One region of the Citrobacter sp. MNAZ 1397 genome, then DNA from elsewhere that is predicted to be linked to it. Evidence: predicted binding sites of a transcription regulator. Region 1 holds the regulator's gene; each other region holds the start of a gene.
What was found. Region 1 encodes PurR, which represses purine synthesis genes. Its sites were predicted from a motif close to CANGCAAACGTTTGCNTG; they were not measured.
Positions count from the first base shown of each region.

Region 1 (7,987 bases):
AAACCTTACCATTGGGGTGGCACCTCCCCGATGACCGGGTTTGATTGCAGTGGTCTGGTCTATTACGCCTATAAAGATCTGGTGAAATTCCGCATTCCCCGCACCGCGAACGAAATGTATCACCTGCGTGATGCGTCTCCGGTCAACGTTGCGGAACTGGAAAGCGGCGATCTGGTATTCTTCCGTACGCAGGGCCGTGGTACCGCTGACCACGTGGGTGTTTATGTCGGCAACGGCAAATTCATTCAGTCGCCACGCAGCGGCCAGGATATCCAGATTACCTCATTAAGCGAAGATTACTGGCAGCGTCATTATGTGGGTGCCCGCAGAATGGTTACGCCAAAAACCATCCGCTAATCTCTTACCTGCCGCTCAGGCGGCGGGTAACTCTCTCTTTTTTATCCCCTTTCGATTTGCTACCCTATCCTTACACTCAATAAGGTTATTGAGTGCATTACAACAATAAGGAGTGAAGCAATGTCGTTCGAATTACCTGCATTACCGTATGCAAAAGACGCCCTGGCACCGCATATTTCTGCGGAAACGCTGGAGTACCATCACGGCAAACACCATCAGGCTTATGTCACCAATCTGAATAACCTGATCAAAGGTAGCCCGCTTGAAGGCAAAACGCTGGAAGAGATTATTCGTAGCTCTGAGGGCGGCGTGTTGAACAATGCAGCCCAGGTCTGGAACCACACCTTCTACTGGCATTGTCTGGCCCCGAACGCAGGCGGCGAACCTGCTGGTGCAGTAGCAGCTGCGATTGCCGACGCATTTGGCAGCTTTGCTGAGTTTAAAGCGAAATTCACCGATGCCGCAGTGAAGAACTTTGGTTCAGGCTGGACGTGGCTTGTGAAAAACGCCGATGGCAAACTGGCCATTGTTTCGACATCGAATGCCGGAACACCGCTGACCACCGACGCTACGCCGCTGCTCACTGTGGATGTGTGGGAACACGCCTACTACATTGACTACCGTAACGCCCGTCCAAACTATCTGGACCATTTCTGGGCGCTGGTCAACTGGGAGTTTGTCGCGAAGAATCTCGCTGCATAATCATCAGGAGGGGAAACCCTCCTGTTTTTTTATTCCGCCGCTGTGCAGGTGCGCTCTGCATTCGTTCTACCGGAAAGCAACACCAGCAGTAGCGCCATCCCCGCGATAATCGCCCCGGTTACCGGCACGACGGTATATCCCAGTCCACCCGAAATCACCGCGCCCCCTGCCGCTGCCCCCAGCGCATTGCCCAGGTTAAATGCACCGATATTGACAGATGATGACAGGCCCGGGGCTTCATGCGCCACGCGCATAACACGCATCTGCAACGGAGGCACCACCGCGAAGGTTGCCGCGCCCCAGATAACCATACTGATTGCCGCACCGATTTCACTGCGCGCCAGCCAGGGAATAGCAGCCATAATCACAATCAACAGCAGCAAGAAGCCTTTCAGGGTCGCCGTAACCGAGCGGTCGGCCAGCTTACCGCCAAGGTAGTTGCCGATGGAGAATCCAACGCCCACCAGTACCAGCATTGCGGTGATAAACGCAGGCGTGGCATCGGTAATACGGTGCAGTACCGGTGAAATGTAGGTATAAAGCGTGAACATCGCCCCGGCCCCCAGAACCGTCGTCAGCAACGCGGAAACCACCTGAGGACGCATTAATACTGCCAGTTCTTTGCGCACATCAGGACGTTCACCGGCGCGACCTTTCGGCAATGAAAAGTAGAGACTGACCATAGCTATGATACCCAGCCCCGCAGTGGCAAGGAACGACATGCGCCAGCCAATCGCCCCGCCCAGCCAGGTTGCTGCAGGCACACCGCCGATATTGGCGATAGTCAGCCCCATAAACATAGTGGCCACTGCGCTGGCCTGTTTTTCTTTTGCCACCACGCTTGCGGCCACCACAGAACCAAGCCCAAAGAAAGCGCCATGGTTCAGACTGGTAATGATCCGCGAGAGCATTAATGTTGTGTAATCAGGTGAAAGCGCCGACAGTACGTTCCCGAGGGTAAAAATCGCCATCAGAAATACCAGCGCATTACGTCGCCCCCGATGTGAAAGCAGCAACGTCATTAACGGTGCGCCAACCATGACGCCAATGGCATAGGCGCTAATAAGCATACCCGCTGCCGGGATCGAGACATCCACGCCCTGGGCGATAACGGGGAGTAACCCCATGGGTGAAAATTCGGTCGTACCGATGCCGAAAGCGCCAATCGCCAGGGCAAGCAGTGGGAAATTGATCTTCATAAATAGACTCCGGAATTGCCGTGTCGACGCGCGACACCGTCACAGAAGTCAAAAGTATGACATTAATCACAAAAAACAGAAGTTAGCGAAATGGGAAAAGACTATTGCCAATTTGATGACAATCGGGGAGAGAGACGGGGGAAAGAGGGCTCTCCCCCGGGATAAATCAATGCAGTGCGGCAGTCAGTCCGCCAGCAACAATCAGAGCAAGTACAATTACGGTAGTTACTAAAGAAAACTTCAGGTCGGTGCTCATCAATTTTTCTCCTTATTAATTCCCACACAAAAAGTGATGTAACGCATTTTTGCACAAATAAACGTAAAAATCTTGCAGGATTTAGAGTGATACACGTTTTAGCACTTCCCCTTTTGGCCAAGATCAGACAAAATTCGACGCTAAATTTATTAGCGTACCGGCCATTGACTCCCCTCCTGACGTCCAGTGTCTTTTTCCCGGCGTATTGCAATCCCTTCTATGGGTACAGGGTGATGGAAGGCAAACGTTTACCTTATGTATTATCAGGAGTTTACGATATGGTCTGGAGTAAGATCTGATGGCAACGATTAAAGACGTAGCGAAGCGAGCAAACGTTTCCACCACAACCGTATCACATGTAATTAACAAGACGCGTTTCGTTGCAGAAGAGACGCGTAACGCGGTCTGGGCAGCGATTAAAGAGTTACACTACTCTCCCAGCGCGGTTGCCCGCAGTTTGAAAGTTAATCACACCAAATCTATTGGCTTGCTGGCGACCAGTAGCGAAGCGGCTTATTTCGCCGAGATCATTGAAGCAGTCGAGAAAAATTGTTTCCAGAAAGGCTACACCCTTATTCTCGGCAATGCCTGGAACAACCTGGAAAAACAGCGCGCCTATCTGTCCATGATGGCGCAAAAACGTGTCGATGGCCTGCTGGTCATGTGTTCTGAATATCCGGAATCGCTACTCAGCATGCTGGAAGAGTATCGCCACATTCCTATGGTGGTAATGGACTGGGGTGAAGCAAAAGCCGATTTTACCGATACGGTAATCGATAACGCCTTTGCCGGCGGCTATATGGCTGGTCGTTACCTGATTGAACGGGGCCATCGCGAGATTGGCGTTATCCCTGGGCCATTAGAGCGCAACACGGGCGCGGGTCGTCTTAGCGGCTTTATGAAAGCGATGGAAGAGGCCCACATCACCGTACCGGAAAGCTGGATTGTGCAGGGTGATTTTGAGCCGGAGTCTGGCTATCGTGCAATGCAACAGATATTGACCCAGTCTTCTCGCCCGACCGCGGTATTCTGCGGTGGTGACATTATGGCGATGGGCGCGTTGTGCGCGGCCGATGAAATGGGTCTGCGCGTGCCGCAGGATATTTCGGTGATCGGTTATGATAATGTGCGCAATTCACGTTTCTTTACCCCTTCACTGACGACTATCCACCAACCGAAAGACTCGCTGGGTGAAACCGCGTTTAACATGCTGTTGGACCGCATAGTAAACAAGCGTGAAGAGTCGCAGTCTATTGAAGTGCATCCACGCCTGATTGAACGCCGCTCGGTTGCCGACGGTCCTTTCCGCGACTATCGCCGTTGATCCTGCCGGGAGCAGTTCATTCCTGCTCCCGCAGCCATTCCCTGTTCAGCGTTTCGCTGTCGCCCAGATAATCCAGTAACCAGCTCAGCGCCGGTGAAGCGTCATTCTGCTGCCAGGTCAGACAACAGGCGGCGTCCGGGAAAGGATTTTCGAGTGCCAGCGCAACCCACTCACCGCGATCAATCCACGGTCGGGCGAAATGCGCAGGCACCATCCCGATACACAGCCCGGCAGACAAGCAGGCCGCAGATGATTCCCAGTCAGGCGCGACGACCCGCTTCTGATTATCCAAAAGCCAGGTGATGCGTTTAGGCAGCGAACGGGAGGTATCTTCGCGTACCAGAGATGGCCAGTTCCGTAACGTATCATCACTGAGCGGCGATGCCATCGCCGCCAGCGGATGATGGCGAGCGACCACGCATTTCCAGCTCAACATGCCCATATCGCGAAAGGTATAACGACCCCCGACCGGGATCGCCTGGGTTGCGCCGATAGCCAGTTCAACACGTCCATCGGCCAGGGCATCCCACACACCGTTAAACACCTCCTGGGAAACCAGCAGTTCGACATCGCTAAAATGGCGATAGAAATCGACAATCATCTGCCGCGTACGTTCCGGTTTAACGATGTTATCAACGGCGATGGATAACTGCCCCCGCCAGCCGTTGGCAATTTGCTGACACTGTTGACGGGTGATCTGCATTTTTTTGATAACAGAACGACCCTCTTTCAAAAACCACACGCCAGCGGGCGTCAATTCGACATCCCGATGACGTCGTTCAAACAACGGCACCGCCAGCCACTCTTCAAGTTGACGTACGGTATAGCTGACCGCAGAAGGCACACGATGTAACTCCTGCGCCGCACCGCTAAAGCTGCCATTTCGGGCCACGGCATCAACCACTTCAAGGGAATATTCTGACCACATAATCTGCCTGCAAAAATTTTGAAACCACCGGACAAATATTAGCGTTTCACAAGCTGACTTGCACTCCTTAGACTCTGGAGCCCTGTTTACCTGCCACAAAAAGAGATCTGCCATGCAACCTGGAAAAGGATTTTTAGTCTGGCTCGCGGGCTTAAGCGTACTGGGCTTTCTGGCCACCGATATGTACCTGCCGGCGTTCGCCGACATTCAGCAAGATTTAAATACGTCTGCCGCCGCGGTCAGCGCGACGCTGAGCCTGTTCCTTGCCGGCTTTGCCGTTGCCCAACTGGTATGGGGTCCGCTGTCGGATCGCTATGGTCGTAAACCTGTTTTGCTCAGCGGACTGGCCATTTTCGCCGTCGGCTGCCTCGGCATGCTGTGGGTGCAGAACGCAGTATGGTTGCTGGTGCTGCGTTTTATCCAGGCCGTCGGCGTTTGTGCGGCTGCCGTGACCTGGCAGGCACTGGTGACGGATCATTATCCGGCGCAGCGAACAAATCGCATTTTTGCCACTATCATGCCGCTGGTGGGTTTATCTCCTGCCCTCGCGCCTCTGCTTGGCAGCTGGATTCTGGCGCACTTCTCCTGGCAGGCAATCTTCGCCACATTATTTATGATAACCGTCATATTGATGCTTCCGGCGCTGCGTCTGCGCCGTGGCGCACAACTCCCTGCACAAACCACACAGGCGCTGACTTTCGCCGCGCTGCTGCGCGATAAAGCCTATCGCGGCAACGTGCTGATTTATGCCGCCTGCTCAGCCAGCTTTTTCGCCTGGCTTACCGGTTCACCGTTTATTCTTCATGAGATGGGATACGGCCCCGCTGTGATCGGTCTGAGTTATGTGCCGCAAACCATCGCCTTTCTGGTCGGGGGTTACGGCTGTCGTGCCGCATTGCAAAAATGGGCTGGCGCCCGTTTATTACCGTGGTTGCTGCTGGCCTTCGCATTGAGCGTTGCGGCAACCTGGGGGGTGGGGCTATTGCCTGGCGCCTCGCTGACCGCCCTGTTGATCCCCTTCTGTCTGATGGCGATGGCAAATGGCGCCATTTATCCGATCGTGGTGGCTCAGGCGCTGCGTCCCTTCCCGCAGGCTACCGGCAGGGCGGCTGCCTTGCAGAATACACTGCAACTGGGGCTCTGTTTTGTTGCAAGTCTGGTGGTCTCGGGGTTCATTGCCCACCCTCTGCTTGCCACCACCAGTGTGATGCTGTCGACGGTCATTCTGGTTGCTTTTGGCTACCGTATGCAACGCCAGGAAAGTGAGAGTTATCATGCAGATGAGGTCAGTGAATCGTCTTCGCATGCGTAGTTTCACGAGCGACTATGTTACAGTTTAGTGATTAGCTTGCTAACAGTTTTCTGTTGTATCACCGGATTTTGAGGCCTATACTCTTTTCCGGCTAGTTACAAATACGATAAATATTATGTATTAACGGGAGCCGGAGTGCTCCCGTACGACCATGGAAGGCCTTTCTGGCAAGGGGCATCTCCCTTCCTCTGTTCTACGTCGGATATCAGCCTCACGGCGCAAACCGTGAGATTTCTCACATACCTCAAAAAGCGTCTACGCTCTTTTAAGGTTCTGATCACTTGCTGGTGGTGGAGAAGTTATGAGTTCATCGTGTATAGAAGAGGTTAGCGTACGGGATGATAACTGGTTCCGTATCGCAAACGAGTTGCTGAGCCGCGCCGGTATCCAGGTAAATGGACCGTCGGCATCTGATATTCAGGTTAAAAACCCTGATTTTTTTAAACGCGTTTTGCAGGAGGGTTCGCTCGGGCTGGGGGAAAGTTATATGGACGGCTGGTGGGAATGTGACCGGCTGGACGTGTTTTTTACGAAAGTCTTGCGTGCCGGGCTGGAAAAACAGCTCCCTCGCCATTTGAAAGATACCCTGCGTATCGCCGGAGCAAGACTCTTTAACCTGCAATCCAAAAAACGCGCATGGATCGTCGGCAAAGAACATTACGACCTGGGCAACGATCTTTTTACCCGCATGCTGGACCCACAGATGCAATACTCTTGCGCCTACTGGAAAGAGGCTGAACGCCTTGAAGACGCGCAAATTGCCAAACTACGCCTGATTTGCGAAAAACTGCAACTCAAGCCAGGGATGCGCGTGCTGGATATTGGCTGTGGCTGGGGCGGCCTGGCGCAATTTATGGCGCAGAATTACGCGGTAAGCGTCGTGGGTGTCACGATTTCTGCCGAACAACAAAAACTGGCGCAACAGCGGTGCATGGGGCTGGATGTCGATATTCGCCTGCAGGATTATCGCGATCTGAACGATCAGTTCGACCGCATCGTCTCTGTCGGTATGTTCGAGCATGTCGGTCCAAAAAATTACGACACGTATTTCACGGTCGTTGACCGTAATCTTAAACCGGATGGTCTTTTCCTGCTGCATACCATTGGCTCACGGCGCACCGATCATAATGTGGATCCGTGGATTGACCGCTATATCTTCCCCAATGGTTGCCTTCCGTCAGTACGGCAGATAGCGAATGCCAGTGAATCTCATTTCGTGATGGAAGACTGGCATAATTTCGGCGCAGACTACGATAAAACGTTGATGGCCTGGCATGAACGCTTCCTCGCCAGTTGGCCAGACATCGCCGATAACTATTCCGAACGGTTTAAACGTATGTTCAGTTACTACCTGAACGCCTGCGCAGGCGCTTTCCGTGCGCGGGATATTCAACTCTGGCAGGTGGTATTTAGCCGGGGTATTGAACACGGACTTCGCGTAGCACGCTAACAACCGACCCCGCTTTCGCGGGGTTTTTTCTTTCTGTCTGAACCGTGCAGCACTCAACCGACGCTTAGCCATTTTCTGATGGCATAAAAAAGGAGAACACGTACATATTCTCCTTATTACTATTTTTACGGACTTATTCGTCGTTACTGACCATGACTGCCGCCGCCTCTTTTGCCGCCAGCACACGTTCCACGGTATCAACGACCGCCTGCGTTTGCGGATCAATTTCGATATTCACGCGATGGCCCAATTTTTTACTGCCAAGCGTGGTGCGCTGCAGGGTTTCCGGGATCAAATGCACGCAAAAACGCGTTGGCGTCACTTCGCCTACCGTCAGGCTGATGCCATCAATACCAATAAAACCTTTATAGAGGATGTATTTCATCAGCGCCGGATCCTGTACCTTAAACCAGATCTGACGGTTATTCTCGGAAGTCAGGATTTTAACGATTTCGGCGG
Region 1 is NZ_JAKIVH010000001.1:1,045,778-1,053,764, reverse strand. Features, by position in the region: gene L2097_RS04840 (C40 family peptidase) at 1-357, shown strand, start outside; gene sodB (superoxide dismutase [Fe]) at 478-1,059, shown strand; gene L2097_RS04830 (MFS transporter) at 1,089-2,258, opposite strand; gene cydH (cytochrome bd-I oxidase subunit CydH) at 2,425-2,514, opposite strand; gene purR (HTH-type transcriptional repressor PurR) at 2,813-3,838, shown strand; gene punR (DNA-binding transcriptional activator PunR) at 3,855-4,766, opposite strand; gene punC (purine nucleoside transporter PunC) at 4,879-6,078, shown strand; gene cfa (cyclopropane fatty acyl phospholipid synthase) at 6,380-7,528, shown strand; gene L2097_RS04800 (riboflavin synthase subunit alpha) at 7,662-7,987, opposite strand, start outside.

Region 2 (7,987 bases), 720 kb from region 1:
GGTCCGCTGTTTCTCGCGGACTAGTCGCAATCAACCAAGGCATAGACAATATGGACGTAATTCGCTTTCTTATTGATTTCATTCTGCACATTGATGTTCATCTGGCGGAACTGGTCGCGCAATACGGTATCTGGGTTTACGCGATTCTGTTTCTGATTTTGTTCTGCGAAACCGGTCTGGTGGTCACGCCGTTTTTACCGGGGGATTCGCTGCTGTTCGTCGCGGGCGCGCTGGCCTCACTGCCCACGAACGACATCAACGTTCACGTGATGGTGATGCTGATGCTTGTTGCGGCCATTCTCGGCGATGCGGTGAATTACACGATAGGGCGCCTGTTCGGCGATAAGCTCTTTAGCAACCCGACCTCGAAAGTGTTCCGTCGCAGCTATCTCGATAAAACCCATCAGTTTTATGAGAAACACGGCGGCAAAACCATTATTCTTGCCCGCTTTATCCCCATTGTGCGCACGTTCGCTCCCTTCGTTGCCGGGATGGGACATATGTCCTATCGCCATTTCGCGGCGTTCAACGTGATCGGGGCGCTGTTATGGGTGCTGCTGTTTACTTATGCTGGCTACTTCTTCGGCACGTTGCCGATGGTGCAGGAAAATCTTAAGTTACTGATTGTCGCGATTATCGTGGTGTCTATACTTCCTGGTGTGATTGAGATCATTCGCCACCGTCGAGCGGCAGCGCGACAGGCAAAATAAGATGTCTATGGCGGTTCGACCACTTTTTTATCCCAAGTTGCGAACTGTTATGTTTTAATGTGCCCCATTTATGGGCTACCAGGTTCATGTATAAAGGTTATCAATGAGCTGGATTGAACGAATCAAAAGCAATATTACCCCCACCCGCAAGGCGAGCATCCCTGAGGGTGTGTGGACGAAATGCGATAGCTGCGGTCAGGTACTGTATCGTGCCGAGCTGGAGCGTAACCTTGAGGTCTGCCCGAAGTGTGACCACCATATGCGCATGACTGCGCGTAACCGTCTGCATACATTGCTGGACGAAGGTTCAATGGTGGAACTGGGTAGCGAACTTGAGCCGAAAGACGTGCTCAAGTTCCGTGACTCCAAAAAATATAAAGACCGTCTGGCGACGGCACAGAAAGAGACCGGCGAAAAAGACGCGCTGGTGGTAATGAAAGGTACGCTGCATGGCATGCCAGTTGTCGCGGCAGCGTTCGAATTCGCCTTTATGGGCGGCTCCATGGGCTCTGTAGTGGGTGCGCGTTTTGTTCGTGCCGTTGAGCAGGCGCTGGAAGATAACTGCCCGCTGATCTGTTTCTCCGCCTCGGGTGGCGCACGTATGCAGGAAGCGCTGATGTCGCTGATGCAGATGGCGAAAACCTCCGCAGCGCTGGCGAAGATGCAAGAGCGCGGCCTGCCCTACATCTCCGTACTGACTGACCCAACCATGGGTGGCGTTTCCGCGAGCTTCGCGATGCTGGGCGATCTGAATATTGCCGAGCCGAAAGCGCTTATTGGTTTTGCCGGTCCGCGCGTGATTGAACAGACCGTGCGTGAAAAACTGCCGCCGGGATTCCAGCGCAGTGAATTCCTGATTGAAAAAGGGGCGATCGATATGATCGTTCGTCGTCCGGAAATGCGCCTGAAACTGGCGAGCATTCTGGCGAAGCTGACCAATCAGCCAGCACCGAACCCGGATGCGCCGCGTGAAAGCGTGGTGGTGCCCCCGGTGCCCGATCAGGAAGCCGAGGCCTGATAATACCGAAGGGCAGGGCCATCACGGCGCTGCCCTTTTGCTTTTTACATCGTCAAACATCCTACGGGCATCATGGAAAATAAACGCATTTTGCAAGCCACGTCGCCCCTGGCCGCGTGGCTTTCTTATCTGGAAAACCTGCACAGCAAAACCATTGACCTGGGACTTGAGCGCGTAAGCCAGGTTGCCGCGCGTCTTGATGTTCTGCGACCGGCACCGTTTGTCTTTACCGTTGCGGGAACCAATGGCAAAGGCACGACGTGCCGTACCCTTGAATCCATTCTTCTGGCGGCCGGTTATCGCGTGGGTGTCTACAGTTCGCCGCATCTTATCCGCTATACCGAGCGCGTTCGCGTACAGGGTGAGGAGCTGGCTGAGCTCGACCACACGCGTTCTTTTGCCGAAATTGAAGCCGTGCGCGGTGAAACCTCATTAACCTATTTTGAGTACGGTACGCTGTCGGCGCTGTGGTTGTTTAAACAGGCGAAGCTGGACGTCGTTATCCTCGAAGTGGGACTGGGCGGGCGTCTTGACGCCACCAATATGGTTGATGCGGATGTCGCCGTCGTGACCAGCATTGCGCTCGATCATACCGACTGGCTGGGGCCAGACAGAGAAAGTATCGGTCGCGAAAAAGCGGGCGTCTTCCGTGGCGGTAAACCGGCGGTGGTTGGCGAAAGCGATATGCCGTACACCATTGGCGAAGTCGCCGCGGAAAAAGGCGCTCTGCTGATGCGCCGTGGCGTGGACTGGCAGTATGAAGTAGAGCAGGGGCAGTGGCGTTTTCGCGACGGCCAGGGCGAGCTGACAGGTTTACCGCTGCCGCAGGTGCCGCAGCCCAATGCGGCGACCGCGCTTGCGGCACTGCGGGCAAGCGGGCTGACGGTGAGCGAGCAGGCTATCCGTGACGGTATTGCCTCTGCGATTTTGCCTGGTCGCTTCCAGATTGTGCGTCATAACCCGCGTCTTATTCTGGATGTGGCGCATAATCCTCATGCGGCGGCTTACCTTGCCGGGCGGCTGTCGGCAGAGCCCGGGCGCGGCCGCGTGCTGGCGGTCATTGGCATGCTGCACGATAAAGACATCGCCGGAACGCTCGCCTGTCTGGAGCCTGTGGTCGATAGCTGGTATTGTGCCCCTCTGGAGGGGCCACGCGGTGCGACGGCAGAGCAATTGATGGCGCACTTACCGCAAGGGAAAGCGTATCAACACGTTGCGCAGGCCTGGCAGGCAGCGATGGCGGAGGCCACAGCAGAAGATACCGTGCTGGTGTGTGGTTCATTCCATACGGTGGCACATGTCATGGAAGCGATGGAAGCGGGGAGAACCGGTGGCAAGTAAGTTTCAGAACCGTTTGATGGGAACCATTGTGCTGGTTGCGCTCGGGGTAATTATTCTTCCCGGGCTGCTGGACGGGCAAAAAAAGCATTATCAGGATGAGTTCGCCGCCATTCCTCTGGTACCCAAACCCGGGGATCGCGATGAACCGGATATGATGCCTGCGGCCACGCAGGCGCTCCCGGCTCAGCCGCCGGAAGGGGCGGCGGAAGAGGTGCAGGCTGGCGATGCGGCAGCGCCGTCGCTGGATGCCTCTCGTCGTGCTGTTAGTGGGGCGACGACGCCGGATGTCACGACGCAACCCGTCGCGCCGAAGCCGGCTGAACAGCCAAAACCGGTTGAGAAGCCGAAGCCACAGCCACAGAAACCCGCAGAGCAGGTAGCGGCAACCCCGCCTGCGGATCAGGCGCCCACTGCAGATAAATCGGCGCCAGTAGGGAAAGCCTGGGTAGTGCAACTGGGTGCGCTTAAGAACGCCGATAAAGTTAATGAGATTGTCGGTAAACTGCGCGGCGCAGGTTATCGCGTTTATACCGCGCCAACCACGCCAGTACAGGGTAAAATCACCCGCATTCTGGTGGGTCCGGACGCATCGAAAGATAAACTCAAGGGTTCGCTTGAGGAGCTTAAACAGCTGTCAGGTTTGAGCGGCGTGGTAATGGGTTATAGCGCGAACTAGTGTGCGTTTTGTACCCCCTGACGTTGTCCCTCTCCCCAACGGGAGGGGGTGAAAAGCGGCACTGGAGCGATCTTCTCGCTCTTTCAGGGAGAGGCCTGGAGGGAAGGGAGATTGGGTTTTTGATACCAATAAAACACGCCCGAAGAGGCTAAAGATTCGATGGCGTTGAATATTTTTTCAGCGCCATTTTTATTTACGCGCGGGAAGGAAATCCCTACGCAAACGTTTTCTTTTTCTGTTAGAATGCGCCCCGAACTGGACGACAGGGCGTAAATCGTGGGACACATATGGTCTGGATTGATTACGCCATCATCGCGGTGATTGGTTTTTCCTGTCTGGTTAGCCTCATCCGCGGCTTTGTTCGTGAAGCGTTATCACTGGTGACATGGGGTTGTGCTTTCTTTGTTGCCAGTCATTACTACACTTACCTGTCAGTCTGGTTTACGGGCTTTGAAGACGAACTGGTGCGCAATGGGATTTCCATCGCCATCCTGTTCATCGCGACGCTGATTGTTGGCGCTATCGTCAATTACGTGATAGGTCAACTTGTGGAGAAAACCGGCCTGTCGGGTACAGACAGGGTGTTGGGGATCTGTTTTGGCGCGCTACGCGGGGTGCTAATCGTCGCCGCCATTCTGTTCTTTCTCGATACCTTTACGGGCCTGTCAAAAAGCGAAGACTGGCAGAAGTCGCAGCTTATCCCGCAATTCAGTTTCATCATCAGATGGTTCTTTGACTATCTGCAAAGTTCGTCAAGTTTCTTGCCCAGAGCGTAATCGCTCTGAGATGTGGCTTAACGAGGAAAAGACGTATGTGCGGTATTGTCGGTATCGCCGGTGTTATGCCGGTCAACCAGTCGATTTATGACGCGTTATCGGTGCTTCAGCACCGTGGTCAGGATGCCGCTGGCATCATCACGATCGATGCAAATAATTGTTTCCGTCTGCGCAAAGCAAATGGTCTGGTCAACGATGTTTTCGAAGCCCGCCATATGCAGCGTCTTCAGGGCAACATGGGTATTGGCCATGTGCGTTACCCAACCGCTGGCAGCTCCAGCGCCTCCGAGGCTCAGCCTTTTTACGTTAACTCCCCTTACGGCATCACGCTTGCCCATAACGGCAACCTGACCAATGCCCACGAGCTGCGTAAAAAGCTGTTTGAAGAAAAACGCCGCCACATCAACACCACGTCTGATTCAGAAATCCTGCTGAACATTTTCGCCAGCGAGCTGGATAACTTCCGCCATTACCCGCTGGAAGCAGATAACATTTTCGCCGCTGTCGCCGCGACCAACCGCCAGATTCGTGGTGCGTATGCCTGTGTTGCGATGATCATCGGCCACGGTATGGTTGCTTTCCGCGACCCGAACGGTATTCGTCCGCTGGTGCTGGGCAAACGCGATATTGGCGATGGCCGCACCGAGTTCATGGTAGCGTCCGAAAGCGTGGCTCTCGATACGCTGGGCTTTGAATTCCTGCGTGATATCGCGCCGGGCGAAGCTGTCTACATCACCGAAAAAGGCCAGCTGTTTACCCGCCAGTGCGCGGATAATCCGGTCAGCAACCCGTGCCTGTTCGAATACGTCTATTTTGCGCGTCCGGACTCCTTCATCGACAAAATCTCCGTCTACAGCGCGCGTGTCAATATGGGCACGAAGCTTGGCGAGAAGATTGCGCGTGAATGGGAAGATCTGGATATCGACGTGGTCATTCCCATCCCGGAAACCTCCTGCGATATCGCGCTGGAAATCGCCCGTATTCTGGGTAAGCCGTACCGTCAGGGTTTTGTGAAAAACCGCTACGTTGGCCGCACCTTTATCATGCCGGGTCAGCAACTGCGTCGTAAATCTGTCCGCCGTAAGCTGAACGCGAACCGCGCTGAATTCCGCGACAAAAACGTCCTGCTGGTGGATGATTCCATTGTGCGTGGTACCACCTCTGAGCAGATTATTGAGATGGCGCGTGAAGCCGGAGCGAAGAAAGTGTACCTCGCCTCTGCGGCGCCGGAAATTCGTTTCCCGAACGTGTACGGCATCGATATGCCGACCGCAAACGAACTGATTGCGCATGGTCGTGAAGTGGATGAGATTCGCCAGATCATCGGCGCTGATGGCCTGATTTTCCAGGATCTGAGTGATCTGATCGACGCCGTACGCGCGGAAAATCCAGATATCCAGCAGTTCGAATGCTCGGTATTTAACGGCGTGTACGTTACCAAAGACGTTAACCAGCAGTACCTCGATTATCTCGATTCCCTGCGTAATGATGATGCCAAAGCGGTACAGCGTCAGAACGAAGTGGAAAACTTAGAGATGCACAACGAAGGGTAATCGACCCGTTTCGCCCTCTCCGTCCGGAGGGGGCGCTCATCAGTTGCAACTGCTGGCATAATGCGGCAAAGTCTGCCTCAGTGTAGATAAAGGCGACGGATATGAAACGACTCATTGTGGGGATCTCAGGGGCCAGCGGTGCGATTTACGGCGTGCGCTTGTTGCAGATATTACGCGACGTGGCGGACATTGAAACCCATCTGGTGATGAGCCCGGCTGCGCGTCAGACCCTCTCCCTCGAAACTGATTTTTCCCTGCGTGATGTTCAGGCTCTGGCGGATGTCGTGCACGATGCCCGCGATATCGCCGCCAACATCTCTTCCGGCTCTTTTAAGACTGCGGGCATGGTGGTGTTGCCCTGCTCGATAAAAACGCTCTCTGGCATTGTCCACAGCTATACCGACGGCCTGCTGACGCGTGCGGCGGATGTGGTGTTAAAAGAGCGTCGCCCGCTGGTGCTGTGCGTGCGTGAAACGCCGCTGCATTTAGGCCATCTGCGTTTGATGACGCAAGCGGCGGAACTGGGCGCCGTTATCATGCCGCCGGTACCTGCGTTTTATCATGCGCCGAAATCGCTGGATGACATCATTAACCAGACCGTGAATCGTGTCCTGGATCAGTTTGATATTACTCTGCCGGAAGATTTATTCATCCGCTGGCAGGGAGGAAATGCCTCCAGATAGTGCACATTCTTGCCCGATGCCCTTTTTTAGGGCGTTTTTGCAATCGTGATCATATCCTCAACATTTAATTCCTTTTTTCCCCTGTTAACACTCCGGTTCGTTCGGCAGACCTGCTATCTTTCACCATTAAGGGTAATTTGCAACGTTTTATTAACAAATTTAACGCTGTTGTTTTTCAGCGCTAAAAATCTGGCATAAGACGTGCAAGTAAACTCGCAGCAACACACAACACAACGCAGCACAAAATAAAATCAGAATACTTGAGGGTAATGTATGAAGAAGACGGTTATTGCTCTGTCTTTACTGCTGGGCCTGTCCGCGGCATCCAGTGTTTACGCAGCGCTTCCCCAGACTGTACGCATCGGTACGGATGCGACATACGCACCTTTCTCTTCTAAAGATGCGAAAGGGAATTTTGTCGGTTTTGACATCGATCTCGGTAATGAGATGTGTACCCGCATCAAGGTCAAATGTACCTGGGTTGGCAGCGATTTTGACGCGCTTATCCCGTCCCTGAAAGCGAAGAAAATTGACGCGATTATCTCCTCTCTCTCGATTACCGAAAAACGTCAGCAGGAGATTGCCTTCTCCGACAAACTCTACGCCGCTGATTCCCGTCTGATTGCCAAAAAAGGCTCGCCGATCGTGCCGACGCTGGACTCCCTGAAAGGCAAACACGTAGGGGTATTGCAGGGGTCTACGCAAGAAGGTTATGCGAACGACAACTGGCGCACTAAAGGTATCGACGTGGTGGCCTACCAGAACCAGGATCTGATTTACTCTGATCTCGCCGCAGGCCGTCTGGACGCTGCATTCCAGGACGAAGTGGCTGCCAGCGAAGGCTTCCTGAAACAGCCTGCCGGTAAAGATTTTGCCTTCGCCGGTCCGTCCGTTAAAGATAAAAAATATTTTGGCGACGGTACCGGGATCGGTCTGCGTAAAGATGACACCGAGTTGAAAGCGGCCTTTGACAAAGCCTTCGCTGAAATGCGTAAAGACGGTACCTACGATAAGCTCGCGAAGAAATATTTCGACTTTAACGTCTACGGCGAGTAAAGCAGCCTGTTTTTTGGGATAAATGATGCGCCATTTTGGCTTGCCAGGATGGTGCATAAATACGCGTGATGTTTCAAAGTGGTGCGGCTGATGCACCGAAATGGCGCAATGATGCATAGTTAAGCAAAAACCATGCAAAAAAGCCGCCGGGCGGGCAGAATGCTTTGCCTTGCC
Region 2 is NZ_JAKIVH010000001.1:324,550-332,536, forward strand. Features, by position in the region: gene truA (tRNA pseudouridine(38-40) synthase TruA) at 1-24, shown strand, start outside; gene L2097_RS01360 (DedA family protein) at 51-710, shown strand; gene accD (acetyl-CoA carboxylase, carboxyltransferase subunit beta) at 814-1,728, shown strand; gene folC (bifunctional tetrahydrofolate synthase/dihydrofolate synthase) at 1,801-3,069, shown strand; gene dedD (cell division protein DedD) at 3,059-3,745, shown strand; gene cvpA (colicin V production protein) at 4,033-4,521, shown strand; gene purF (amidophosphoribosyltransferase) at 4,557-6,074, shown strand; gene L2097_RS01390 (UbiX family flavin prenyltransferase) at 6,176-6,757, shown strand; gene argT (lysine/arginine/ornithine ABC transporter substrate-binding protein ArgT) at 7,031-7,813, shown strand.
Region 2: the regulator PurR is predicted to act here: its motif matches at 3,961-3,978, upstream of cvpA (colicin V production protein).

Region 3 (7,987 bases), 1.8 Mb from region 1:
TTCTTCTCCGGCAAGCGCTTTGTCGCCATCGCTACCGCGTTTATGTCGTTTATCCTCGGCCTGATCCTGCCCTACGTCTGGCAGCATATCCAGGCAGGTATCGACGCGCTGTCCGTTATCGTCAACGGCGATAATCAGGCAGCCTCGACCTTTATCTTTGGCCTGACGGAACGTGCGTTGATCCCACTCGGCCTGCATCACATTTGGTATCCGTCATTCTGGTACTCCTTCGGTGACTACACCACCCAGGCAGGCCAGGTGATCCACGGTGACCAGACAATCTGGTTCAAAATGCTGGAAGAAGGTACCAAGTCATTCAGCAGCGATACCTATCAGAACGCCGGTAAGTTCATGCAAGGCGAGTTCCCGCTGATGCTATTCGCGCTGCCTGCCGCCTGTCTTGCGATGTACCATGAAGCGCATACCAAAAATAAAAAAATCGCCGCCGGTATTCTCTTCTCCGCCGCGCTGACCTGTTTTTTAACCGGTATCACTGAGCCCGTCGAATTTACCTTTATTTTCGTCGCGCCGATTCTGTATGTGTTCAATGCGATCATGGCGGGTCTGGCCTATATGTCCATGTACCTGATGCATGCACATATCGCGAAGTCGTTCTCCGCCGGTCTCATCGACTACATTTCGTTTGGCATTCTGCCGTCGTTTAACGGCTATGAGACAAACTATCTGAATGCCGTCATCATTGGCATACCGATGGCTTTGATTTACTACTTCACCTTCCGCTTTGTCATCCGTCGCTTTGATGTTAAAACGCCGGGTCGTACCGAAGTGTCTGCGGATGCGAAAGACAAAACCGATGAAGAACTGGTCACCGAAATTGTTGACCTGTTGGGCGGGGCCAAAAACATCGATTCTGTCGGGTCCTGTATCACCCGTCTGCGTATTGAAGTGCTGGACGGCAGCCAGGTCGATAAAGAGGGGCTAAACGGCGTCGGCGCTCGCGGGGTGGTCTTTGTCGGTGATAAAGGTGTGCAGGTGATATTCGGCGCCAGAGCACAGTTTATTGCCCAGGCTATGGCAACATCACTCGGCAAATAACCTTGTGCGGGTAAGGTGAAATAAGTCTCCTGGTTTTACCCAGGAGGCTTTACTATTTCTGACTGATTATTCTGTACTTTCAGGGAGCACGATTGAAAAAGGTCAGCATCATTGATGTCGCTAAACTGGCGGGCGTTTCGGTTTCAACCGTCTCTCTGGTGCTGCGCCAGAAAGGGAAAATCTCCGACGCCACCATCGAAAGAGTGCAGTCGGCTATCAATGAGCTGGGATATGTGCACAATATTGCAGCCGCGAACCTGCGCGCCAATACCTCTAATCTGATCGGCCTGATCCTGCGCGATTTCAGCGACAGCTTTTCCATCAAAGTGATGGCGAGCATTGTTCAGGAGCTTGAACGTCAAGGCTACATGGTCTTCCTGGGCCAGCCACTGGATGACAACGAACACCTTGAACGCTGCCTGCTCTCTTTCAAGCAACAGGGCGTGGCGGGAGTTATTTATCTCTCCTCGGATACCCTCAACCCGCACTTACCGGAAAAGATCAGCCAGTGCCCGCTGCCGATGGTGGTGGTGTCGCAGTCGCAACCTGCGGAAAGTTGCAATCTGGTGATGCGCGACAGCCGCCAGGCCGCCAGCCTGGCGACGCGCTATCTGATTGAACGCGGACACCGAAACATTGCCTATATCGGCGGTCTGGAAAAAGACCTGGTACGCCATCAGCGTTTGTTGGGCGTACACAGCGCGCTCAAACAATACGGTATGGCGCTGCGCGATGAATACACGCCTGCCTGCAGCGAATCGACCGAATCAGCGAGCCTGGCGACTCGCCATCTGCTGGAAAAAAATAATACCATCACCGCCCTGCTGTGCCATTCGCCCAATGCAGTGATTGGCTCCATCAGCGGCATTCATCAGGTGGGCCGCACCATCGGTAAAGATGTCTTCCTGACACAGCAGGTGGCGCTGGTTGGCTTCGAGGATATGCTCCACGTGAATCTCACCTCCCCCTCTTTCACTTATGTCTCGTCTGCCAGCGAAGAAGCGGGCCGACAGGCTGCGGGGCTGATAATACGTAAGCTGAAAGAACCAGATTTGCTGACGCAGACCATTACCCTTTCCGGGCAACTGGTGGTGAGAGAGTCCGCATAGGAAAGTGGGTCTTACCGGAATGTACCGTGACGTTATCGCACGGTGCTGGTCGCTATGCCAGGATCTGATCAGAAAAGCGGGTTGTCGCGCTCAACAGGCGAACTTGTACTTTTCCCCGCGAATTTCAGATAACAGGTAGATAATGATGTCTGCGTCGCGTTTTATACTTCCCGTTTTACGCAAAGAAACAGAAACTTATCATGCCCACGATTATCACCCACGCCGCCGTTCCACTGTGTCTTGGCTTAGGTCTTGGCAGCAAAACCATTCCCCCACGCCTGTTACTGGCCGGCGTCGCCCTGGCGATGTTGCCGGATGCCGATGTGCTGGCATTCAAATTTGGCGTGGCGTACGGCAATATTTTTGGACATCGCGGCTTCACCCATTCGCTGCTGTTCGCCTTTGTGGTGCCAATTCTGGTGACATGGCTGGGGCGACGCTGGCTTAACGCCAGCCTGATGCGCTGCTGGGTCTTTTTAACCGTCACATTGTTGTCGCACAGTTTGCTGGATTCTATAACCAGTGGTGGGAAAGGGGTTGGCTGGCTTTGGCCATGGTCAGATGAGCGTTTTCTGGCTCCCTGGCAGGTGATTAAAGCCGCGCCGTTTGCCCTGTCGCGATATATGACCCCGTACGGGCATCAAGTGATTATTTCGGAACTGCTGTGGGTGTGGTTGCCGGGGATCGTTGTGATGGGCGTGTTGTGGCACTGGCGCAGACGTTGATGTTAAGCATCGTTCGCCCCAGCGTTGTGCAAACCCGTAGCCCCGGCCAGCGACAGCGCCGCCGGGGAATATCCCGGATGGCGGCGTAAGCGCCTTATCCGGGCTACGTCTCCCTCTGGGTAACGAGGAAAAACTACTTACGACGCCAGGTGGTACCCTGCGGGCCATCTTCCAGCACGATACCCATCTCGTTGAGACGATCACGCGCCGCATCGGCCGCCGCCCAGTCCTTCGCTTTACGCGCATCCAGACGCTGTTGAATCAACGCTTCAATCTCAGCCACTTCGCCATCATCGGCCTGCGCACCGCTTTGCAGGAACGCATCAGGTTCCTGCTCCAGCAGCCCCAGCACCGAAGCGAGCTTACGCAGATGAGAGGCCAGCGCATTCGCCGCCTGCATATCTTCTGATTTCAGGCGGTTCACTTCACGGGCCATATCGAACAGCACGGAATACGCTTCCGGCGTGTTGAAGTCATCATTCATCACCTCAACAAAGCGCGCTTCAAACGCCTCGCCGCCAGCCGCCGCGACAGACTTATCGGTGCCACGCAGCGCGGTATACAGACGCTCCAGCGCTGAACGAGCCTGCTTGAGGTTCTCTTCGCTGTAGTTCAACTGGCTGCGATAGTGGCCTGACATCAGGAAGTAGCGAATGGTCTCGGCGTCGTAATATTTGAGCACATCACGCACGGTAAAGAAGTTGCCCAATGATTTGGACATCTTCTCACGATCCACCATCACCATGCCGGAGTGCATCCAGTAATTCACATATTCGCCGTCATGGGCGCAGGTAGACTGGGCAATTTCGTTTTCATGGTGCGGGAACATCAGGTCCGAACCGCCGCCGTGAATATCGAAATGATTACCCAACTGTTTGCAGTTCATCGCGGAACATTCAATGTGCCAGCCCGGACGCCCTTCACCCCACGGAGAAGTCCAGCTCGGCTCGCCAGGCTTTGACATCTTCCACAGAACGAAGTCCATCGGATTACGCTTCACATCCACGACGTCCACACGGGCGCCCGCCTGCAGTTGATCGAGATCCTGGCGCGACAGTTGACCATAATTCGGATCCGTCGGCACAGAGAACATCACATCGCCGTTATCCGCTACATAGGCATGACCACGGGCGATTAACTGTTCAGTGATTTCGATGATCTCATGGATATGGTGCGTCGCACGCGGCTCCATGTCCGGGCGCAGAATATTGAGCGCATCAAAATCTTTGTGCATTTCCGCGATCATTCTGTCGACCAGCGCCACAAAGCTTTCGCCGTTCTCATTGGCGCGTTTGATGATTTTATCGTCGATATCGGTGATATTACGCACGTATTTCAGCGTATAGCCGAGAAAACGCAGGTAGCGGGCGACCACATCAAACGCGACGAAAGTACGGCCATGACCGATATGACAGAGATCGTAAACAGTGATACCACACACGTACATGCCGACTTCCCCGGCATGGATAGGTTTGAATTCCTCTTTTTGGCGCGTCAGTGTATTGAAGATTTTTAACATCGAAGATTCCATGTAGACGTGTGTGGACCGGAAAAACGCATATATTACCCGTAATTCAATCCCGAAGCAGCACTGATTGCAAGGTGATCGCGGCAGCAGGTTATGCTATAACAGGCGACTATCACTGACCCATAGTCGGGTCTGCGCACCACTCTACCGGAACAGGATGCAAAAATGGTTACTTTCCACACTAATCACGGCGACATCGTAATCAAAACTTTTGATGATAAAGCGCCTGAAACAGTTAAAAACTTCCTGGACTACTGCCGTGAAGGTTTTTACAACAACACCATTTTCCACCGTGTCATTAATGGCTTTATGATCCAGGGCGGCGGCTTCGAGCCGGGCATGCATCAGAAAGCAACCAAAGACCAGATCAAAAACGAAGCCAACAACGGCCTGAAAAACACCCGTGGCACGCTGGCCATGGCGCGTACTCAGGCTCCGCACTCTGCAACCGCACAGTTCTTTATCAACGTCGTAGATAACGACTTCCTGAACTTCTCTGGCGAAAGCCTGCAGGGTTGGGGCTACTGTGTGTTTGCCGAAGTGGTTGAAGGCATGGACGTGGTAGATAAAATCAAAGCCGTTCCTACCGGCCGCAGCGGTATGCATCAGGACGTGCCGAAAGAAGATGTCGTGATTGAAAGCGTGACCGTTAGCGAGTAATCGTGGCGACACTTTTTATCGCAGACCTTCATCTGCAAACAGAAGAACCGGCGATCACCGCCGGTTTTCTGCGTTTTTTGACAGGCACAGCCCGCCAGGCTGACGCGCTCTATATTTTGGGCGACCTGTTCGAAGCCTGGATTGGCGACGACGACCCCACTCCCCTTCATCGCGAGATCGCCGCCGCCATCAAGGCGCTGGTCGACAGTGGCGTTCCCTGCTACTTCATCCATGGCAATCGCGATTTCCTGCTTGGCAAGCGCTTTGCACGCGAAAGCGGCATGCAGCTCCTGCCAGAAGAAAAAGTGCTCGATCTTTATGGTCGCAAGGTGCTGATTATGCACGGCGATACGCTCTGCACCGATGATGCAGGCTATCAGGCGTTTCGCGCCAAAGTTCACAAGCCCTGGCTCCAGACGCTGTTTCTGGCCCTGCCGCTGTTTGTTCGCCAGCGTATCGCCGCAAAAATGCGGGCAAGTAGCAAAGCTGCCAACAGCAGCAAATCGCTGGCCATTATGGACGTGAACCCGCAGGCAGTCGTTGCCGCGCTGGAAAGACATCAGGTTCAGTGCCTGATCCACGGTCACACCCACCGCCCGGACGTACACGAGCTTATCGCAAACAGCAAACCCGCCATGCGCGTGGTCCTCGGCGCCTGGCATACCCAGGGCTCGATGGTGAAAGTGACCGCAGACAACGTCGAGTTAATCCCTTTTCCGTTCGGATAATTTGAGCCGCTGGATGATCATGCATCGACACAGCGGATTGCAGCATTCATCGCTACGCAACCGTTTTCCTTGCCCATTTTCCGTGCTATTCTTTGTGCCCTCAAAAGCTGTCCGTAGTCGCACCCACAGGAGTTTTCTTAACGCATGTCTTCTGCTAACCAACCGGCGCGTATCGCCATTGTCATGGGATCGAAAAGCGATTGGGCGACCATGCAGTTCGCCACCGAAATTCTCGATATCCTGAATGTCCCGCACCATGTTGAAGTCGTCTCCGCTCACCGCACGCCCGATAAACTGTTCAGCTTTGCCGAAAGCGCCGAAGAGAACGGTTTTCAGGTGATCATTGCGGGTGCTGGCGGCGCGGCGCATCTGCCGGGGATGATTGCAGCGAAAACCTTAGTGCCTGTGCTGGGTGTGCCGGTACAGAGCGCCGCGCTGAGCGGTGTGGATAGCCTCTACTCTATCGTCCAGATGCCGCGCGGTATTCCGGTCGGTACGCTGGCCATCGGCAAAGCAGGGGCCGCTAATGCCGCCTTGCTGGCCGCGCAAATCCTGGCGCAGCACGACGCCGAACTGCATCAGCGCCTGGCCGAGTTCCGTCGCGCTCAGACCGACGAAGTGCTGGAAAACCCGGATCCACGGGGGGCGGCATGAAACAGGTTTGCATTTTAGGTAACGGTCAGCTTGGGCGTATGCTGCGCCAGGCAGGCGAACCACTGAGCATCGCCGTGTGGCCCGTGGGGCTGGATGCGGACCCGGAAGCCGTGCCGTTCGCCCGGAGCGTGATTACCGCTGAGATCGAACGCTGGCCGGAAACCGCCCTGACCCGCGAACTGGCGCGTCACCCGGCATTTGTAAACCGCGATGTGTTCCCGATTATTGCTGACCGTCTGACACAGAAACAGCTGTTCGACAGACTCGGCCTTGCCACCGCACCGTGGCAGTTGCTGGCCGACAAAAGCGAATGGCCTGCGGTTTTCAATACGCTGGGTGAACTGGCGATTGTCAAACGCCGCGTAGGCGGGTACGACGGTCGCGGTCAGTGGCGCCTGCGTGCAGGTGAAACGGAACAATTGCCGGATGACTGCTACGGCGAATGCATCGTTGAGCAGGGCATCAATTTTTCCGGTGAGGTATCGCTGGTGGGCGCCCGCAGCCATGACGGCAGCACAGTGTTCTATCCGCTGACTCACAACCTGCATCAGGACGGTATTCTGCGCACCAGCGTGGTATTTCCGCAGGCCGACATGCGCCAGCAACAGCAGGCAGAAAGCATGCTCTCTGCCATTATGCACGACCTGAATTATGTGGGCGTGATGGCGATGGAGTGCTTCGTGACGCCGGCAGGCTTGCTGATTAACGAACTGGCGCCGCGCGTACACAATAGCGGCCATTGGACGCAGAACGGCGCCTCGATCAGCCAGTTTGAATTGCATCTGCGTGCGGTGGTGGATTTACCGCTGCCGCCGCCGGTAGTCAACAGCCCGTCGGTGATGATTAACCTCATTGGTAGCGATTTGAATTATGACTGGCTGAAACTGCCGCTGGTGCATCTGCACTGGTACGACAAAGAGGTGCGCCCAGGCCGTAAGGTGGGGCATCTTAACCTGAACGACAGCGACACTGGCCGCCTGAGCGCGACGCTGGAAGCGCTGGTGCCCCTGCTGCCGCCGGAGTATGCCAGCGGTATTGCCTGGGCGCAGGCGAAGCTTGCCTGATAACTGTCCCCGGCGGCGCTACGCTTGCCGGGGCTACAAAATCGTAGCCCGGATAAGGCGGTTACGCCGCATCCGGGAATGTCCCCGGCGCTGCGCTTGCCAGGGCTACAGAACCGTAGCCCGGATAAGACGTTTTCGCCGCATCCGGGAACTCTCCCCGGCGGCGCTGCGCCTGCCGGGGCTACAGAACCGTAGCCTGGATAAAGCGGTCACGCCGCATCCGGGAATGTCCCCGGCGGTGCTGCGCTTGCCGGGGCTACAAAATCGTAGCCCGGATAAGGCGGTCACGCCGCATCCGGGAAATCTCCCCGGCGGTGCTGCGCTTGCCGGGGCTAGAGAACTGTAGCCTGGATAAGACGGTCACGCCGCATCCGGGAACTCTCCCCGGCGGTGCTGCGCCTGCCGGGGCTACAAAATCGTAGACCGGATAAGGCAGTCACGCCGCATCCGGGATAGCCTCAGT
Region 3 is NZ_JAKIVH010000001.1:2,828,215-2,836,201, forward strand. Features, by position in the region: gene L2097_RS13300 (PTS transporter subunit EIIC) at 1-1,056, shown strand, start outside; gene malI (Mal regulon transcriptional regulator MalI) at 1,149-2,165, shown strand; gene L2097_RS13310 (metal-dependent hydrolase) at 2,366-2,890, shown strand; gene cysS (cysteine--tRNA ligase) at 3,024-4,409, opposite strand; gene ppiB (peptidylprolyl isomerase B) at 4,584-5,078, shown strand; gene lpxH (UDP-2,3-diacylglucosamine diphosphatase) at 5,081-5,806, shown strand; gene purE (5-(carboxyamino)imidazole ribonucleotide mutase) at 5,951-6,460, shown strand; gene purK (5-(carboxyamino)imidazole ribonucleotide synthase) at 6,457-7,524, shown strand; gene L2097_RS13340 (hypothetical protein) at 7,517-7,870, shown strand; gene L2097_RS13345 (methionine ABC transporter permease) at 7,983-7,987, opposite strand, start outside.
Region 3: the regulator PurR is predicted to act here: its motif matches at 5,860-5,877, upstream of purE (5-(carboxyamino)imidazole ribonucleotide mutase).

Region 4 (7,987 bases), 990 kb from region 1:
TCGCCTCCGGGAAGCATTGCTGGCGTTCAAGGGCGCTGGCACGAATAAAACTGGCCTGCCCGCACTGCGGATTTTTATTCAGTCGGTGTGCGCGAGCCAACGCCTGCGTCGCATATTCGACGGCGCGCGGGTAGTCAGCACGGTTATATTCGAGGGTGGCCAGCGCCAGGTTGCAGCGATAATCGAGCGGATCAATCGCCACGCCACGGATGTAATAATCAAAGGCCGAACGGCTGGCATGGTTGTACTGCTCAAGGTGCTGACCAATAAACCAGGCTTCATCGGCTGAGGTTATGTTTTCTGCAGCGGCAGGGGCGGTCGCTACCTCCGGCAGAGGCAACTCACCAGGCTGGTGCTCTTCATACGCCAGAACGACGATGCCATTCGCATCCGTCAGCGTAAGCGTCAGTCGCGTAGGGAGAGCAACGTCAAGCTCGCCCTGTAGCACCGAGCACGGTGCCAGATTTACGCTTTCGTCCAGCAGCGGCTTCGGATTGCCTGCCCCGGTGAGCGTTAAACGGTATCCTTCCAGTGAAGCAATGGCATACAGCCCCCACTCCACGCCGTTGTCACTGCGCTGCAGCTTTAATACCGCATCCCGTGAGGCGTTCTGTACCATCCCGAGGGTGTGGTACGGCAGGAAATACTGCACAAAGCGTTTCTCTTCATACGCATCAAGCCAGGTGAAATCGGGCTGATTATCGGCAAAGATCCCGGTCATCAGCTCAATGTAGGGTCCGTTGATATCGGTGAGGCTACGATCCCAGGCCTGACCAAATTCACTGTGTCCCCAACTCCACTGTTTCTTGCCAGGCGCAATATGGTGGTCGGCAACGTGCAACAGCCCGCCGTCTTCATCATGCGACCAGGCCCCGACGAAGTCATAGGCCGACTTCTCCGCCATGTACGAGGTCGGGACTGGCACGTTCTTATAGCGGGAAATGTCGACCCCAGCGGAATAATCGACTTTGTAGTAAGTCCCGGTGGCGATGGGGAACGCGGACACGGCTCGTTTGCCGTGGTCGAACACGGCTGTCACATCAGGCGGGAAGACGCTTTGATGGTCATCACCCCCTTTCACCGCCGGGTTTGCCCACCATAAAAAGTGGCGCGGCGTGGCGTTAGCATTGTAGACGCGGCTGCCAATTTCGAGCGCAGCGCGATTCGGGCGCAGAGTGAAGCCGGTCATCACCTGTAGCCCGTGCATCGGCTCAGTTTCTCCGACCCATACCGTCTTGCTGCCGTCGTCATGCTCTTCAAACGTGCAATCCACCGGCATGTAGGTGGTCGGGCGATGGTGCTGTGGCCAGTTGAACTCAATGCCCCCCGAGATCCAGGGACCGAGCAGACCGACCAGCGCCGGTTTGATGACCTCATTGTGATAGACAAAATCGCGCTGTTTGACCTTATCAAACGCCTTCTGTACACGCCCGCCCAGTTCCGGAAGGATCATGATTTTCAGATAGTCATTTTCCAGCCAGACCGCCTGCCACGCTTTCTCTGTTTTGCTGTCGCTCAGCGTATCGGTCACCCCGTAGGGGTAGACGGCCCCCGTTGACCCCTGATAAACGCGGTTTTCAAGAAACATAGGGTGAGTGTCCTGCGGACCGGTTTCGTAAGTAGGGATAAAGACGGTTTCACGCCAGACTTTTACGGGTTCCATATTGCCCTCTTAATTAACAAGACATACTAAAATGTGGATTTGTGGGCAGTCTGACAGACTAAGACAAGGCGTTTTCGCATAATAATCACGCAATACACTAAACAAGGTTTAGTAACCATGAGCGTCTGCATTAACAATCAACAGATTCGCCGCATCAATAAATGCGTAGTACTGGAGCACCTTTACCGTGAAAAGCGCGCGACCAAATCCACGTTGGCAAAGCTGGCGCAGGTTTCTATTCCCGCGATAAGCAACATCCTTGAGGAGCTGGCGGCAGAGCACCGCGTGTTGAATGTGATGGACGAGAAACCCTCCCGCGGCCACAGTAGCGGAACCTGGCTGATTGCGCCGGAAGGTGACTGGACGCTCTGCATGAACATCACGCCGACCAGCATCGAATGCCAGCTCGCCAATGCCTGCATGAGCCCGAAGGGGGAGTACGAACGTCATACGTTGAACGCCCCTCACCCACAGGCCTTGCTGGCTGCGATTGAGCAGTGCTGGCATCGCTACCGCAAAGCGTGGCCGGGGCGCACGCTCAACCTGGCGCTGGGGATCCACGGGCAGGTCGACCCGGTAACCGGTGTATCGCAAAATATGCCGCAGGCCCCGTGGAGCGAGCCGATTGAGCTGAAGTATCTGCTGGAGGAGAAGCTGGGTGTACGCGTTCTGGTGGATAACGACTGCGTAATGCTGGCCCTGGCGGAGAAGTGGCAGAATCACGGCCAGGCACGGGATTTCTGCGTCATCAACGTGGATTACGGTATTGGCTCCTCCTTCGTCATTAACGAACGGATTTACCGCGGGACGCTCTATGGCAGTGGACAGATAGGTCACACCATTATCAACCCGGACGGCGTGGCCTGCGATTGTGGGCGCTATGGCTGCCTTGAAACCGTTGCATCATTAAGCGCGCTGAAAAAACAGGCGCGGATCTGGTTGAAGTCGCAATCTGCGCCGATGCTGGATCCCGATGCCCTCACGACCACGCAGTTGATTGCCGCATGGCAAAACGGCGATGCGCGAATCATGGCGTGGGTGGAAAATGCTGCCAGCGCTATCGGCCTGAGTTTGTATAACTTCCTCAATATCCTGAATATCAACCAGATATGGCTATACGGGCGAAGCTGCGCATTTGGGGAGCGCTGGCTGAGCACTATCGTGCAACAGACCGGGCTGAACCCGTTCGATCAGGGCGGGAATCCGCGTATTAAGGCCACACAGATTGAAATGGGGCAGTTAAGTCGCGCTCAACAAATTATGGGTATTGGCTATTTGTACGTTGAGGCACTGCTCAGTGAAATGCACTAGCGAATATAGGAATCCAGCACACTCAGCACCACATCAAGGTCGGCTTCACGTTTGACCTCATCATTTTCATGAACGATATGATCGGTCAAATGCCCTTTGATAACCTCTCGCATCAAACCGTTAACCGCTCCGCGAATAGCGGCGATTTGCTGCAAAACCTGGGCGCATTCATGCGGTTCATCGAGCATTTTTTTCAGTGCCGCCACTTGTCCTTCAATCTTACTCGCCCGCGCTTTGAGCTTTTTTTTATCCCGAATGGTATGCGACATACTGACCTCACTTTCCCCTCTGCTGAGTGGAAAAATCATACCATAGAACAACTGGGGGGGAGTTTCTTTCTACTGGGGGGTAGTATTTTTTACCGGGGGGAGTAAATTGAAAAGAGAAAACAATTAGCGAGAATTATTCTCATGACCGATTTTGCAACCCTCTTTCAGCAGGGAAATGGCTGGGTTTTCATTCCGAGCGCCATTCTGCTCGGCGCGCTACACGGCCTTGAGCCGGGGCATTCAAAAACGATGATGGCGGCCTTTATCATTGCGATCAAAGGCACCATAAAACAGGCGGTTATGCTTGGCCTTGCGGCGACACTATCTCATACGGCGGTAGTCTGGCTTATCGCCATGGGCGGAATGTTTATCAGCCGTCGGTTCACCGCCGAAGCCGTGGAGCCCTGGATGCAGATAATTTCAGCGGTGATCATTCTGGGTACAGCCGCATGGATGTTCTGGCGTACCTGGCAAGGTGAGCGACAGTGGCACGCGGGTCACCACCACCATGACCACGCCCATCACGATCACCACCACGATCATGATCATTCGCCTGCCCACACTCATTCTCAAGGGTTGGTTTTCCAGCCGGCCCAGGCCGCCAGCCTGAGTCTGAACCGGCCGGTGATCCTTTCTGTGCGGAAAGTTGAGAAACAAGAAGAGTATCGTGACGCGCACGAACTGGCCCATGCGCGGGATATTGAGCGCCGCTTTAACGGTACTAAGGTGACTAACGGGCAAATTCTGCTGTTTGGCCTGACAGGTGGACTCATCCCCTGCCCGGCAGCGATCACTGTGCTGTTGATCTGTATTCAGCTTAAAGCGTTAACGCTGGGCGCTACGATGGTGGTGTGCTTTAGTCTCGGTCTGGCATTAACCCTGGTGGCGGTGGGCGTGGGGGCTGCAGTAAGCGTACAGCAGGCAGCGAAACGCTGGTCAGGATTCAACACCCTTGCGCGGCGCGCGCCCTATTTCTCCAGCATATTGATTGCGCTGGTGGGGATTTATATGGGCGTTCACGGTTATTACACCCTGCAATAAGGCAAAAAAATGCCCGCGAGGTGCGGGCATTTTTATATGCTTTCAGGACTTATGCATAAACCGGGAAGCGTGCGCAGATATCCAGAACTTTACCTTTGACGCGCTCAATAACCGCTTCATCATTGATGTTGTCCAGTACATCACACATCCAGCCAGCCAACTCTTTCACTTCCGCTTCTTTAAAACCGCGACGCGTCACTGCCGGAGAACCGATACGGATACCGGAAGTCACAAACGGGCTCTTCGGATCGTTCGGCACGCTGTTTTTGTTGACGGTGATGTTAGCACGACCCAGCGCCGCATCCGCTTCTTTACCGGTCAGGTTTTTGTCGACCAGATCCAGCAGAAACAGGTGGTTTTCCGTACCGCCAGACACCACTTTGTAGCCACGGTTCAGGAACACTTCCACCATCGCTTTCGCGTTTTTAGCAACCTGTTGCTGGTAGACTTTGAACTCTGGCTCCATCGCTTCTTTCAGCGCGACGGCTTTCGCCGCGATAACGTGCATCAGCGGGCCGCCCTGAGCGCTCGGGAAGACAGCGGAATTCAGTTTTTTGTACAGCTCTTCGCTACCGCCTTTTGCCAGGATCAGACCACCACGTGGACCCGCCAGGGTTTTGTGGGTGGTCGTCGTGACGACGTGAGCGTGTGGAACCGGGTTCGGATAGACACCGGCCGCAATCAGACCGGCAACGTGTGCCATGTCGACGAACAGGTATGCGCCAATGCTGTCTGCGATTTCACGCATTTTTGCCCAGTCAACGATACCGGAATACGCAGAGAAACCACCGATGATCATCTTCGGTTTGTGTTCCTGAGCCTGCTTCGCCATGTCTTCGTAGTCAATTTTACCGGACTCATCGATACCGTAAGGAATGATGTTGTACAGTTTACCGGAGAAGTTGACCGGGGAGCCGTGAGTCAGGTGGCCGCCTTGCGCCAGGTTCATACCCAGAACGGTATCACCCGGTTGCAGCAGCGCGGTGTAGACTGCGAAGTTAGCCTGAGAGCCGGAGTGCGGCTGTACGTTCGCATAGTCAGCGCCGAACAGCTCTTTTGCACGGTCGATCGCCAGTTGTTCAACGATATCGACATACTCGCAACCGCCATAGTAGCGTTTGCCCGGATAACCTTCGGCATATTTGTTGGTCAGCTGAGAGCCCTGCGCCTGCATTACACGCGGGCTGGTGTAGTTCTCGGAGGCGATCAGTTCAATGTGTTCTTCCTGACGTACTTTTTCCTGCTCCATAGCCTGCCACAGTTCGGCATCATAATCGGCAATGTTCATTTCACGTTTTAACATCCGCATCTCCTGCTCAGCTAACAATAAAGCAACTCAAATTTGAGGGCCCGTTTTGGGTGACGGCTCACAGTATAACTGATTCATATCGCGATAACAGGTCTTGACAAAGGTTTTTACGCAAACGATTGGCTGCGCGCCAGACAAGGGTTTGAGAGATAATGCACTTTACCTTTGCAACGGAATTCTTTTCACGTTTGTGATGCAACTTCTTCACGTTTGTAATTCGTTGTTGCCCCCGCCCCCCTCTTTACAACCCAGGCATTTCACCTATAAGATGCATTTCAAATACATCTTATAAATCACCTAACAGGAAGCAACCATGCTTGACGTTCAGACCATCGCAACGGTGAAAGCCACCATTCCCCTGCTGCTGGAAACCGGTCCAAAACTGACCGCGCATTTTTACGATCGGATGTTTACGCACAACCCCGAGCTCAAAGAGATTTTCAACATGAGCAATCAGCGTAACGGCGATCAGCGCGAAGCGTTGTTCAACGCTATTGCGGCCTATGCCAGCAACCTTGATAACCTCGCCGCGTTATTGCCTGCGGTGGAAAAAATTGCTCAAAAACACACCAGCTTTCAGATCAAGCCTGCACAATACGACATTGTCGGTCATCACTTGCTGGCGACGCTTGATGAAATGTTCAGCCCAGGCAAGGACGTTCTCGACGCATGGGGTAAAGCCTATGGCGTGCTCGCTGGCGTTTTTATCCAGCGGGAAGCGCAACTGTATACTGAAAACGCGAGCAAGACCGGCGGCTGGGAAGGGACACGCCCGTTTCGTCTGGTGGAAAAAACCGAGCAAAGCGCGTTAATCACCAGCTTTGAATTCGCGCCTGTTGATGGACAACCCGTTGCTGATTTTCGCCCTGGGCAATACATCGGCATCTGGCTGAAACCGGAAGAATTTGCTTATCAGGAAATTCGCCAGTATTCCCTGACCCGCGCCCCTGACGGCAAACATTATCGTATCGCGGTGAAACGCGAAGAAGGCGGGCAGGTATCAACCTGGCTGCATCAGCGCGCGCAGGTCGGCGATGTGGTACATCTGGCGGCCCCCGCAGGCGATTTCTTTATGGATGTCGAGAGTAACACCCCGGTCACGCTTATCTCCGCTGGCGTCGGCCAGACACCGATGCTGGCGATGCTGGATACGCTCGCCAGGACAGGGCATAACGCGCAGGTAAACTGGTTTCATGCTGCGGAAAATGGCGATGTTCACGCCTTTGCCGGGGAGGTGAAAACACTGAGCAGCAAACTGCCGCGCGTGACGTCTCACGTCTGGTACCGCGCGCCTACCCATTTTGATAAACAGGCGCAGGCCTTTGATAGCGAAGGGTTGATGGATCTAAGTAAACTTGAGTCGGCATTCAGCGATCCGGCCATGCAGTTCTATCTCTGCGGCCCGGTGCCGTTTATGCAGTTCACCGCCAGGCAATTAGTCGGTCTGGGGATTAATGCTGAGAACATTCATTACGAATGCTTTGGCCCGCACAAAGTGTTGTAAGTGACGGGTTTGGCCCTCACCCCGCAAGGGGTGAGGGAGAGAATCAGATAGCCGCGTCGTCTTCTTCACCGGTACGAATACGTACCACGCGGGCGACATCAAAGACAAAAATCTTACCGTCGCCGATTTTACCGGTCTGTGCCGTGCGGATAATGGTGTCGACACAGGTCTCAACGATGTCATCAGTGACAACGATTTCGATTTTTACCTTCGGCAGAAAGTCCACCATATACTCTGCGCCACGATACAGTTCGGTATGGCCTTTCTGGCGACCAAAACCTTTGACTTCGGTCACCGTCATCCCGGTAATGCCGACTTCGGCCAGCGCTTCACGCACGTCATCCAGTTTGAAAGGTTTAATAATTGCATCAATCTTTTTCATGGTTGGTCCTTAAAAACGCTTGCCAGTAAGCTACTTCGTAATCGGTTGCTCACACTACCATATTCGCCAGGCCATTACTCTTTAAAGTCGTTGGCATCCAGCTCATGGCGCGAGAGCAATTTGTAAAATTCAGTACGGTTGCGCCCGGCCATTCTCGCCGCGTGGGTAACATTACCTTTGGTGATTTGCAGCAGCTTTCGCAGGTAATTGAGCTCAAATTGATTTCGCGCTTCCACAAACGTGGGCAGGGCCGTGTTCTCCCCCTCCAGCGCCTGCTCCACCAGCGCGTCGCTGATGACCGGCGATGAGGTCAGCGCTACACATTGCTCAATAACGTTGACCAACTGGCGCACATTACCCGGCCAGCCTGCGGTCATTAGCCGTTTCATCGCGTCGGTGGAAAAAGCGCGCACAAACGGTTTATGTCTGTCAGCCGCCTGGCGCAGCAGATGATTGGCCAGCAGTGGGATATCCTCCGCACGTTCCGCCAGCGCCGGGATTTTGAGGT
Region 4 is NZ_JAKIVH010000001.1:52,178-60,164, reverse strand. Features, by position in the region: gene L2097_RS00275 (DUF5107 domain-containing protein) at 1-1,663, opposite strand, end outside; gene L2097_RS00270 (ROK family protein) at 1,781-2,974, shown strand; gene rcnR (Ni(II)/Co(II)-binding transcriptional repressor RcnR) at 2,971-3,243, opposite strand; gene L2097_RS00260 (nickel/cobalt efflux protein RcnA) at 3,385-4,284, shown strand; gene glyA (serine hydroxymethyltransferase) at 4,334-5,587, opposite strand; gene hmpA (NO-inducible flavohemoprotein) at 5,907-7,097, shown strand; gene glnB (nitrogen regulatory protein P-II) at 7,141-7,479, opposite strand; gene glrR (two-component system response regulator GlrR) at 7,554-7,987, opposite strand, start outside.
Region 4: the regulator PurR is predicted to act here: its motif matches at 5,702-5,719, upstream of glyA (serine hydroxymethyltransferase).